2 regions of the Pantoea sp. sgz302252 genome follow, and region 1 is predicted to be linked to the other one. Evidence: riboswitches for the same ligand, from Rfam matches in the RefSeq annotation. Region 1 holds a riboswitch; the other holds the start of a gene.
What was found. A riboswitch is a leader RNA that binds a small molecule or an ion and turns the genes downstream of it on or off. The one in region 1 is predicted to bind cobalamin.
Positions count from the first base shown of each region.

Region 2: another riboswitch for cobalamin. It lies ahead of ACLW56_RS19885 (hypothetical protein); the one in region 1 lies ahead of btuB (TonB-dependent vitamin B12 receptor BtuB).

Region 1 covers NZ_JBLFJW010000015.1:112,946-118,521, forward strand. The annotation lists gene sthA (Si-specific NAD(P)(+) transhydrogenase) at 1-34, opposite strand, end outside; gene fabR (HTH-type transcriptional repressor FabR) at 232-864, shown strand; gene ACLW56_RS13380 (YijD family membrane protein) at 880-1,239, shown strand; gene trmA (tRNA (uridine(54)-C5)-methyltransferase TrmA) at 1,323-2,423, opposite strand; cobalamin riboswitch at 2,539-2,733, shown strand; gene btuB (TonB-dependent vitamin B12 receptor BtuB) at 2,799-4,634, shown strand; gene murI (glutamate racemase) at 4,579-5,445, shown strand.
Region 2 covers NZ_JBLFJW010000031.1:41,668-47,243, reverse strand. The annotation lists gene pduA (propanediol utilization microcompartment protein PduA) at 1-158, opposite strand, end outside; gene pduF (propanediol diffusion facilitator PduF) at 733-1,530, shown strand; gene pocR (transcriptional regulator PocR) at 1,741-2,658, shown strand; cobalamin riboswitch at 2,702-2,876, shown strand; gene ACLW56_RS19885 (hypothetical protein) at 3,055-3,513, shown strand; gene nac (nitrogen assimilation transcriptional regulator NAC) at 3,762-4,679, shown strand; gene cbl (HTH-type transcriptional regulator Cbl) at 4,778-5,576, shown strand, end outside.

The DNA.
Region 1 (5,576 bases):
TTACTATTGCATCATAATCGTAGGTGTGTGGCATGGTAAGGCTTACCTGTTCTTATACATAAAAGCAACAGAATACTAACATCATTGCCGGGATAACCCAATTATCGTTGTGCTTTTTTCCGGCATCAAAGCACAAACCGCGCGTAAACAATCATTCACAAAGCACCTCAAACAGATTAGTTTTAATCTCTGGTATAGTGCCAGCAACGCAGAGGGAAGGATTCAGACATCGTGATGGGCGTAAGAGCGCAACAAAAAGAAAAAACCCGGCGTTCGCTGGTGGAAGCCGCATTTAGCCAGTTGAGCGGGGAAAGAAGTTTTGCCAGCCTCAGCCTGCGTGAAGTGGCACGTGAGGCGGGTATTGCGCCAACCTCGTTTTATCGCCATTTCCGCGATGTGGATGAACTCGGGCTGACCATGGTAGACGAAAGCGGGTTGATGCTGCGCCAGCTGATGCGTCAGGCACGCCAGCGCATCGCCAAAGGCGGCAGCGTTATCCGTACCTCTGTTTCTACCTTTATGGAGTTTATCGGTAATAATCCGAACGCCTTTCGCTTATTGCTGCGTGAACGTTCCGGCACCTCTGCGGCGTTTCGTGCCGCGGTGGCGCGTGAAATTCAGCACTTTATTGCGGAACTTGCTGACTATCTGGAAATCGAAAACCATATGCCGCGCGCCTTTACTGAGGCACAAGCCGAAGCGATGGTGACCATTGTTTTCAGTGCGGGCGCGGAGGCACTGGATGTCGGCCCTGAGCAACGCCGACAATTAGAAGAGCGACTGGTATTGCAACTGAGGATGATCTCCAAAGGCGCGTATTACTGGTATCGCCGCGAACAAGAAAAGACACATCATTCTGAATAACGTGAAGGACAAGCAATGAAACAGACAGGTCAAGACAGAGGTACGTTGTTGCTGGCGCTGATCGCTGGTTTATCCATTAACGGAACATTCGCTGCACTCTTCAGTTCTATCGTGCCGTTTTCCGTCTTCCCGCTTATCGCGCTGGTGCTGACGGTGTATTGTCTGCATCAACGTTATCAAAATCGCACCATGCCTGTTGGCCTGCCAGGGCTTGCCGCCGCCTGTTTCATTCTGGGGGTGTTGGTGTACAGCACTGTCGTGCGTGCAGAATATCCGGATATTGGCTCTAACTTCTTCCCGGCAGTACTGTCGGTGGTGATGGTGTTCTGGATTGCTTTCAGGATGCGTAACCGCAAAGCGGAAGTGACTGAGTAATTTCGTTGTTTTTAAGGCAGGTAAGCATCACGCTACCTGCCATTTTGCCGGATGGCGCTTCGCTTATCCGGCCTACAAAGGATTTATCTCCTGGTTAACCAGACCCCACACTCCATATGATGGGTGTAAGGGAACTGATCAAATAACGCCAGACGTTCTACCTTGTGGGTTTGACCTAACGTTTCCAGATTCTTGCAGAGTGTTTCCGGATTGCAGGAGATATAAAGGATGCGTGGGTAGGCCTGCACCATCTTCTCGGTTTCGCTGTCCAGCCCGCTGCGCGGGGGATCAACGAAAATCGTCTCACATTGATAGCTCTTCAAATCAATGCCCTGCAAGCGGTTGAAATCGCGCACGCCGTTCATTGCCTGAGTAAACTCTTCCGCTGACATACGGATGATTTGCACGTTATCAATGTGGTTGGCGGCAATGTTGTACTGCGCCGCGGCGACAGACGGTTTGGCAATTTCTGTCGCCAGTACGCGATCAAAGTTTCGCGCCAGCGCCAGCGAGAAGTTGCCGTTGCCGCAGTACAGTTCCAGCAAATCACCTTTCGAGTTTTGCGTAGCATCCAGTGCCCATTCGAGCATCTGAATGTTCATCGCGGCGTTCGGCTGGGTGAAGCTGTTTTCCACCTGGCGGTAAATCATTTCACGACCGCCAACCGGCAGGCGTTCATCAATATAGTCCTGATCCAGCGCGATTTTGGTTTTCGTCGCACGGCCAATCAGGTGCACATTCAGGTTGGCGACACGCAGGGCATCACGCAGTTTGGTTGCCGCTTCCTGCCATTCCTCATCCAGCTTCTTATGATAAAGCAGAGAGACAATCGCCTGATTGCTCATGGTGGTCAGGTAATCAATCTGGAACAGCTTGTGACGCAGCGTTTTCTCTGCTTTTACGCCGTCCAGCACCGCTTTCATTAATGCGTTGATTAACTCGCTGGCCGCCGGGAAGGTATCGACGCGAATACGCTGCTTCGTCTCTTGATCAAAAATGATGTGATAGAGATCGTCTCCGTCGTGCCACATGCGGAACTCGGCGCGCATACGGTAATGGCTCACAGGCGAGCGGAACACCTCCGGAACGGGTGCGTTATGGGGCGCCATCATACTTTGCAGGCGGACGACTTTCTCCGCCAGTTGGGCCTCGTACTGTTCTGTCGGCAGGTGTTCGGGGGTCATGATGCTTCCTGAAAGAGATGAATAACGCGGGGATTGTAGGGAATGCTCAGAGGATGTCCAGCCTTGATGTTTTCCGAAACGAAGCGGGACTTCCTCGACATAAGCCTGTTACTGAATGTAGCATCCTGTTTCCGGTCTTGTGAGTTAAAAGGGAATCCAGTGCAAATCTGGAGCTGACGCGCAGCGGTAAAGTAAGGCGAAATGAGAGCGTAAGCAGACACTGCCTTTGGCGGGAAGTCTTCATTTCATTACCCCGATTTTGTTCGGGGGCCTTCTAGCCCGAAGACCTGCCGGAGTACGTCGCAACGGATCTTCATCATCGCGAACTACTGATGAAGCCAGCGGCATCCTTCTTATTTATTGGATGCTTTAACAATGATTAAAAAAGCTTCGCTGCTGACGGCGCTCTCCGTCACAGCATTTTCTGGCTGGGCGCAGGACAGCAGCTCAGACACGATGGTCGTTACGGCAAATCGTTTTCAACAGCCTGTTAATACCGTTCTGGCGCCAGTGAGTGTCGTTACCCGTCAGGATATCGATCGCTGGCAGTCTCAATCTCTGACGGACGTCATGCGTCGACTGCCGGGTGTGGATATCGCCCAAAACGGCGGTATGGGTCAGCTCTCCTCTGTTTTCATTCGCGGTACCAACTCCAGCCATGTGCTGATTTTGGTGGATGGTATTCGCCTGAACCAGGCTGGTGTTAGTGGTTCGTCAGATTTGAGCCAGTTCCCTATTAGCCTGGTACAGCGTATCGAATATGTTCGAGGACCACGTTCTGCGGTGTATGGCTCCGATGCTATCGGTGGTGTAATCAACATTATTACTACCCGTGAGAAAGATGGCACTACGCTGAATGCAGGCGTGGGCTCACACGGTTATCAGGATTACAACGCCAGCACGCAGCAAAAGCTCGGCGACAATACACGCGTTACGCTCTCCGGGGATTACACCTATTCCAAAGGCTATGATGTGGTAGCGGATGGCAACAACGGCGGTGTCGCTCAGCCTGATCGCGACGGTTTTATGAGTAAAACGCTGTATGGCGCTCTGGAACATAGCTTCTCCGATGAATGGAGCGCATTTGTTCGTGGTTATGGTTACGACAACCGTACTGCGTATGACGGTTATTCCAGCCCTGATTCCACAGTGGATACCCGCCAACTCTATAGTCAAACCTGGGATGTGGGTGTTCGTTTCAACAATGACATCTTCCATTCCCAACTGCTTTCCAGCTACAGCCACAGCAAAGACTATAACTACGATCCAAATCTGGGTCGCTATGACTCAACGGCGACCCTCGATGAGGTCCAGCAGTACAATCTCCAGTGGGCTAACTCTGTCGATATTGGTCATGGCAACATCGGCGCGGGCGTTGACTGGCAGAAGCAAAGCACCGAGCCAGGGACAAGCTACGTTACCAATGGCTATGACTTGCGTAACACCGGCATTTATTTGACTGGCCTGCAGCAATTGGGTGATTTCACCTTCGAAGGTGCAGCCCGCGGCGATGATAACTCTCAGTTTGGTACTCATGGTACCTGGCAGGGCAGTGCGGCCTGGGAGTTTGTTGAAGGCTACCGCTTCGTTGCTTCCTATGGCACCGCGTTCAAAGCGCCTAATCTTGGTCAGCTTTATGGCTTCTACGGCAACGAAGATCTTGATCCAGAAGAGAGCAAGCAGTGGGAAGGTGCATTTGAAGGCCTGACTGCTGGTGTGAACTGGCGCCTGTCGGGCTACCGTAATGATGTGGATAACCTCATCGATTACGACAGCCATCTGCAGAAATACTACAACGTAGGCAAAGCGCGTATTAAAGGTGTTGAAGCCTCCGCATCGTTCGACACGGGACCATTGGCGCATACCGTAAGTTATGACTATCTGGATGCTCGTGACGCTCAGACCAATGAGCTGTTGTCGCGTCGCGCCAAACAGCAGGTGAAGTATCAGCTCGACTGGCAGGTGTATGACTTCGACTGGGGGCTGACCTACCAATATCTCGGTTCTCGCTACGATACAGACTTCAACACCTACCAGACTGTGAAAATGGGCGGCGTCAGCCTGTGGGATGTGGCGGTTTCATATCCGATCACCTCTAACCTTACAGTTCGTGGTAAAATCGCTAATCTGTTCGATAAAGATTACGAGACAGTTTATGGCTACGAAACTGCAGGACGGGAATACACCTTGTCTGGCAGCTACACCTTCTGATCTACGTCCCACCGTCCTGGTGTTTGATTCCGGGGTCGGTGGGTTGTCGGTCTATGATGAGATTCGGCACCTGCTGCCGGATCTCCATTACATCTACGCTTTCGACAATGTCGCCTTTCCTTATGGAGAGAAGACTGAAGCTTTCATTGTTGAGCGTGTCCTTGAAATTGTGACGGCGGTACAGGCTCGTTATCCACTGGCACTTGCCGTGATTGCCTGTAACACCGCGAGTACCGTTTCACTTCCTGCATTACGCGAAAAGTTTGCCTTCCCGGTTGTGGGCGTTGTGCCTGCAATAAAACCCGCGGCACGTTTAACCGCCAATGGCATTGTTGGGCTACTGGCGACGCGCGGAACGGTTAAGCGCCCTTATACGCATGAGCTGATTGAGCGCTTTGCTAACGAATGCCAGATAGAAATGCTGGGTTCTGCTGAGCTGGTGGTATTGGCGGAAGCGAAATTACACGGTGAGCCGGTGCCGCTCGATGAACTCCGTCGCATCCTGAAGCCGTGGCTGAGAATGCCAGAGCCGCCAGATACTGTTGTGCTGGGTTGCACTCATTTCCCTCTATTACAAGAGGAGCTGCTTGAAGTGTTACCAGAAGGAACCCGGCTGGTAGATTCTGGGGCTGCGATTGCACGACGCACGGCATGGCTTCTGGAGCATGAAGCGCCAGACGCGAAATCGACAGAGTCTAATATTGCCTTCTGTATGGCACAGACGGCAGAAACTGAACAACTTTTCCCCGTTTTACAGCGTTATGGCTTCGAAAGGCTCGAAAAACTGGCTGTTAACCAGGCGTTTGAGTAAAAAAGAGACGGTTGAAATCTTTTTTGCAAACAGCTCTTGTCAACGTCTCAGAACTCCCTATAATGCGCCTCCACTGACACGGAACAACGGCAGGCAAGCCGCCGGGTCAGCAGGGTTTCTCCGGAAATTCT
Region 2 (5,576 bases), on a different contig from region 1:
GCACCGACATCGCCGCGAACAATCACGGTGACCAGCCCGGAACCAATTTTCTCGTAACCCACCAGCCCTACATTGGCGGATTTCACCATGGCATCAGCCGCTTCGATTGCCGCGGTTAACCCTTTGGTTTCCACCATTCCCAGTGCTTCTTGTTGCATAAAAACCTCAACTGAGTTGCCTCGATAAGCACGACTATAGAAAGAAGAAAAGAAAAAGAATGGCTGACCTGAGGTTTAGAATGGAAAAAAGAATCGTGGGGTTATGTTACTTAATTGGCGTAAGGTTTTTTAATCTGTTGTATTTGAATGGAAATAATTCCAGTGTGGATGTGATTATTTTGTTTTGCATACACCAGCTTTACATTATTTATAATGACAGCACTGTGGTTGTTTGTTATAGGCAGGATGGGGTGTGACTGAGGTCCATATAATAAAAACAAAAATAAGCATAAATTTATTATTAAAGCAGATTGCCTTTCTTGGCTTACGCAGCCGACAGCTATGCCATTCTCTCATTATCGAGAGCAATAATTTGCTATAGCTTCTGATTTATTTTCTTGTGATACCCAGGAGGTTGCCAACAATTTTCAGCGGTTTGTTTTTATAGTGAGAGAGTGTAATGAGCATCGGGTGAATTGCGGACGGGCGCATCGGCCCGGTGAACCTCCTGTCCGTTACCGCCAGTCAGGGAGTCGGTGGCTATAGACACAATTTCTTTTCAGAAGGTGTCACTATGAATGATTCATTAAAAGCACAATGCGTTGCCGAGTTTTTGGGGACAGGGCTGTTTCTGTTCCTGGGGATTGGCTGTCTTAGTGCCGCGAAACTGGCCGGTGCAGATATGGGACTGTGGGAGATATGCATCGTTTGGGGACTGGGAATCTCTCTGGCTGTGTATTTGACCGCCGGAATTTCCGGGGCGCATCTTAACCCTGCAGTGACGATTGCCTTGTGGCTGTTCGCCTGTTTTCCCGGCCGAAAGGTTGTGCCCTACGCGCTGGCGCAGTTCCTTGGCGCTTTTGGCGGGGCATTGTTAGCCTGGCTGCTTTATCGAACGTTGTTTACGGAATATGAATCTGCTCATCAACTGATACGAGGTAGCGCAGAGAGCCTGCAACTGGCGAGCATTTTCAGCACTTATCCTGCCGCGACCATCAGTGTGTGGCAGGCCGCGCTGGTCGAAGTGGTTATCACCTCAATGCTGATGGGAATGATCATGGCGCTGACGGACGACGGCAATGGCGTGCCAAAAGGTGCGCTGGCCCCTCTGCTGATTGGGCTTTTAGTCGCGGTGCTTGGGGCCGCCACGGCACCGTTAACTGGTTTTGCCATGAACCCTGCTCGTGACTTTGGGCCGAAGCTGTTCACCTGGTTTGCCGGGTGGGGCGATATTGCGATGACCGGCGGTCGGGATATTCCTTATTTTGTCGTACCGATAGTGGCACCTGTTATTGGTGCTTGTATTGGTGCGGCTATTTATCGCTTTTTCATTGGTAAGAACCTGCCTTGTAATACCTGCGCTATTGAATAAAATGCGAGCTGGCTCGCCGCAGATCACAGATTGATGCAACATAGAAAAGCTTTTCGTGATCTGCTTTCACTAATGGTGGAAAAGTCTCCTGGCAACAGGAGACTTTTGGTATTGTCCCTTTTATTCTTCATTTACGCTGTGTCAGGTGTTGAACGGAAATACTCTGCATGGTTCAACGCTATAACAATAAATTAACTGAGGAGGGATGTCATGATATCTGCAAGTACCCTTAACTCAGAGCTTATTAATAAAATTGCCCAGGATTTTGCGAAAGCCACCGGTCTGGCGGTCGTGGTCGTCAACATTCATGGCGATGAAATTTCTGAGTTGTTCAATTTTACCCCGTTCTGTCAGTTGATGCGTCAGCATCCACAGCACAGTTCTCGCTGCCGATTAAGCGATCGTTGTGGCGGGCTGGAGGCCTCGAAATCCGATGAGCCTTGTATCTATCGTTGTCATGCCGGGCTCACTGATTTTTCCATTCCTTTAGTGATTGCCGGGCATCTGGTGGGTTTTGTGCTGTGCGGCCAGGTAAGGCTGAGTCACGATGTCGAGCTGGTGGACATTCTTCGGGTGGACGAATGCTGGCGTGCAGATCCTGATTTGCTCAACGAGTTTCTTAATGTCCCAGAGGTAGACTACGCCCGAATTATCGCCTCGGCGGAACTGCTGAAGCTGATTGTCGAGAACTACCTTAAAAAGCAGCTCAGTTTTGTGATGATCAAGGATAATCCCGAGCCCGCTGCGGTAAGCCGCAAGCAGCCTCTGCCGCATGACAGCAAAATGAAAAAAGCCTTGCGCTATATTGAGGCACACCTCTCGGAGGAACTCCGGCTCGAAGAGGTGGCTTCTCACGTCTATCTCAGCCCGTACTATTTCAGCAAATTATTCAAAAAATATCAGGGGATTGGCTTCAATGCGTGGGTGACTCAGCAGCGTATGGCGAACGCCAAAGAGCTGCTTTGCCACAGTGACTGGAGTATTGCCAGCATTGCCCGCAATTTGGGCTTTTCTCAACCCAGCTATTTTTGCAAAGTCTTTCGTCAAACCTACCAGGTGACGCCGCAGGTTTTTCGTCAGCAAAGGAAAGACACAGCCACGCCCATGCCTGCCCATGAAATGAGTTAGTGGGTACGTTGTGGGTCGGGCGTTAATGTAAACGCGGCGAAAGCCGCCCGATAAGCCAACAGGTTAGCCACATTTGTGGCAGGGAAGGGGGTGAAAATCCCCCGCAGCCCCCGCTGCTGTGATGCCGACGAACCCGTAGAACCACTGATCGCAAGATTGGGAAGGACGGGTGAGGATGACGCTCAGCCAGAAGACCTGCCTGCTGGTGATGACCAACAACTTCGGTGGGAAGTGGGTTGCTCAGAGACGCGTGGCGCGTCAGTGTCGCTGCACGTCACTAAACATGACCCTTACCACCCTGAAGAGGATCAGGGGATGGTAGCAAAACAGTATCTGAATGCTCATGTCGGGCGTGTTCTGCGAAACGTAACAGCGCAGCAGCCTGCTGGTTTGCCTGTGGCAGACCCTTTGCGGCTCACGCCACTGCGCGTCTTAAAAGATGTTCACGCGCTGTCGCCTTCTGTGGAAGAAAAACCTTTCCGGGCGACAGTCCAGCCTGAGTCAATTGCGCTTTTTAATCTGGCTCAAGACAAGGAGGCGTTGGCTACACGCCTGGCAGAAGCCCTGCCTTTGTCTTGCTTTAGCACCCAACAAGGTGCCGGTGAGGTTTTTGTTCCACCTGAAAAGATGATGAACGCTTTTCAGGAGGCATTTGCCCATTTCTCGGTGGTGATGATCCTTGGTGCGCCCCCTGCACTGACCGAGTCGCTGTCGGCTTTCGCTCGTGAGATACCGTCAATGCCCGTGGTGTTGCTTATCCACGCAAGGCCGCAGCCCGTTATCCACTCACTTTTCGCAGAGGGCAAACCGGTGAGTGCATTGGTGCATTTTCTGTCCGCTTTTTTAAAAACCTAAGCGTCATTGAGCCAGAGTCGTCGCGGAAAATAAGCGCCACGCGCACCGCATTGGTGCAGCGCGTCCCTGGATGGGGCATAGCGCAATCCATTGGCTGGCTACTAAAAGGGAGAATATTATCAGAATCTCTTATTTTGCGGCCGGTCAGGCACGCTTCAGGCGAGTGCTCAAAAACTGGCAAGCATATTGCAACTCCTCCGACAACTGAATCGCCGGCCTGGTACTGGCATCCCCAAACTGGAGGCAAAATGAACTTAAGACGACTGAAATACTTCGTGAAAATCGTCGATATCGGCAGCCTGACTCAGGCTGCTGAGGTGTTGCATATCGCTCAGCCTGCATTGAGCCAGCAGGTGGCTACGCTCGAAGGTGAGATGGATCAGCAACTCCTGATTCGCACCAAGCGGGGAGTGACGCCGACAGAAGCCGGAAAAATTCTCTATACCCATGCGCGGACCATTTTGCGTCAGTGCGAACAGGCCCAGCTTGCCGTCAACACTATTGGTCGGACGCTCAGCGGTCAGGTGTCCATTGGCCTGGCACCAGGAACTGCGGCGTCTTCGGTGACCATGCCGCTGCTTCAGGCTGTGCGCAATGAACTGCCTGAAGTGATGGTCTATTTGCATGAGAACAGTGGCAGTGTACTGAACGATAAATTGCTGAACAGTCAACTGGATATGGCCGTGCTGTACGAACGTTCACCCGTTGCAGGACTCACCAGTCAACAACTGCTGAAAGAGGATTTGTGGCTGGTGGGCACGCGCGATTGTCCTGGTCAGAGTGTTGATCTGCTGGCTATCGCCGAAATGAATTTGTTCCTGCCGCGTGACTACAGCGCCGTGCGGGCACGAGTGGATGAAGCGTTTTCCCTGCGCCGACTGACGGTAAAAATCATTGGGGAAATTGAGTCTATTTCTACGCTGACGGCGGCCGTTGCCAGCGGAATGGGCGTGACGGTGCTGCCTGAATCAGCTGCCCGAACCCTGTGTGCTTCAGCCAATGGCTGGATGGCGCGAATCACCACGCCGTCGATGAGCTTACCGTTGTCGCTCAATATGTCTGCTCGTGGTTCGTTGTCGCCACAGGCTCAGGCGGTAAAAGAGATCCTGATGTCGCTGGTCAGCCGCCCGTCGCTGGAGAATCGTGAACTCCAGCTGGTCAGTTGATATAGCGTAATGGAATAAGTTGCTGGTTTTTATTATTTGTTCGCCAGGGCCGCAGACTCTAACAATAGCGTTATGTCTGAAGGTCCCTGGAGGAAAGGGTGAATTTCCAGCAATTGAAAATAATTCGCGAGGCGGCACGGCAGGATTACAACCTGACGGAAGTCGCCAATATGCTTTATACCTCGCAATCTGGCGTTAGCCGCCATATCCGTGAACTGGAGGAAGAACTCGGCATCGAGATTTTCATCCGTCGCGGCAAACGTTTGTTAGGCATGACCGAACCGGGTAAAGCGCTTCTTGTTATCGCTGAACGTATCCTGAATGAGGCGAGCAATGTGCGCCGCCTGGCGGATCTGTTCACCAATGACGCTTCGGGTGTGCTGACTATCGCCACCACTCACACCCAGGCGCGCTATAGTTTGCCGCCAGTTATCAAAGCTTTCCGCGAATTGTTCAAGGATGTTCGCCTGGAGCTTATCCAGGGCACGCCGCAGGAAATTGAGGCATTGCTGCATAACGGTGGGGCGGATATCGGTATCGCCAGTGAACGTCTGAGTAATGACACCACGTTGGTCGCGTTCCCATGGTTTCGCTGGCATCACAACCTGTTAGTCCCCGAAGGCCACCCTTTGACACAAACGTCGCCATTAACCCTGGAAGCCATTGCTCGCTGGCCGCTAATTACCTATCGCCAGGGGATTACTGGCCGTTCACGTATTGATGAAGCCTTCAATCGTAAAGGTCTGGTGCCGGATATTGTGCTGAGTGCGCAAGATTCTGATGTGATCAAAACCTATGTAGAGTTGGGGCTGGGCGTAGGGTTGGTGGCGGAACAATCGGGCGATAATCAGGAAACAGGGTGTTTCACTCGCCTCGATACGCATCATCTGTTCGATG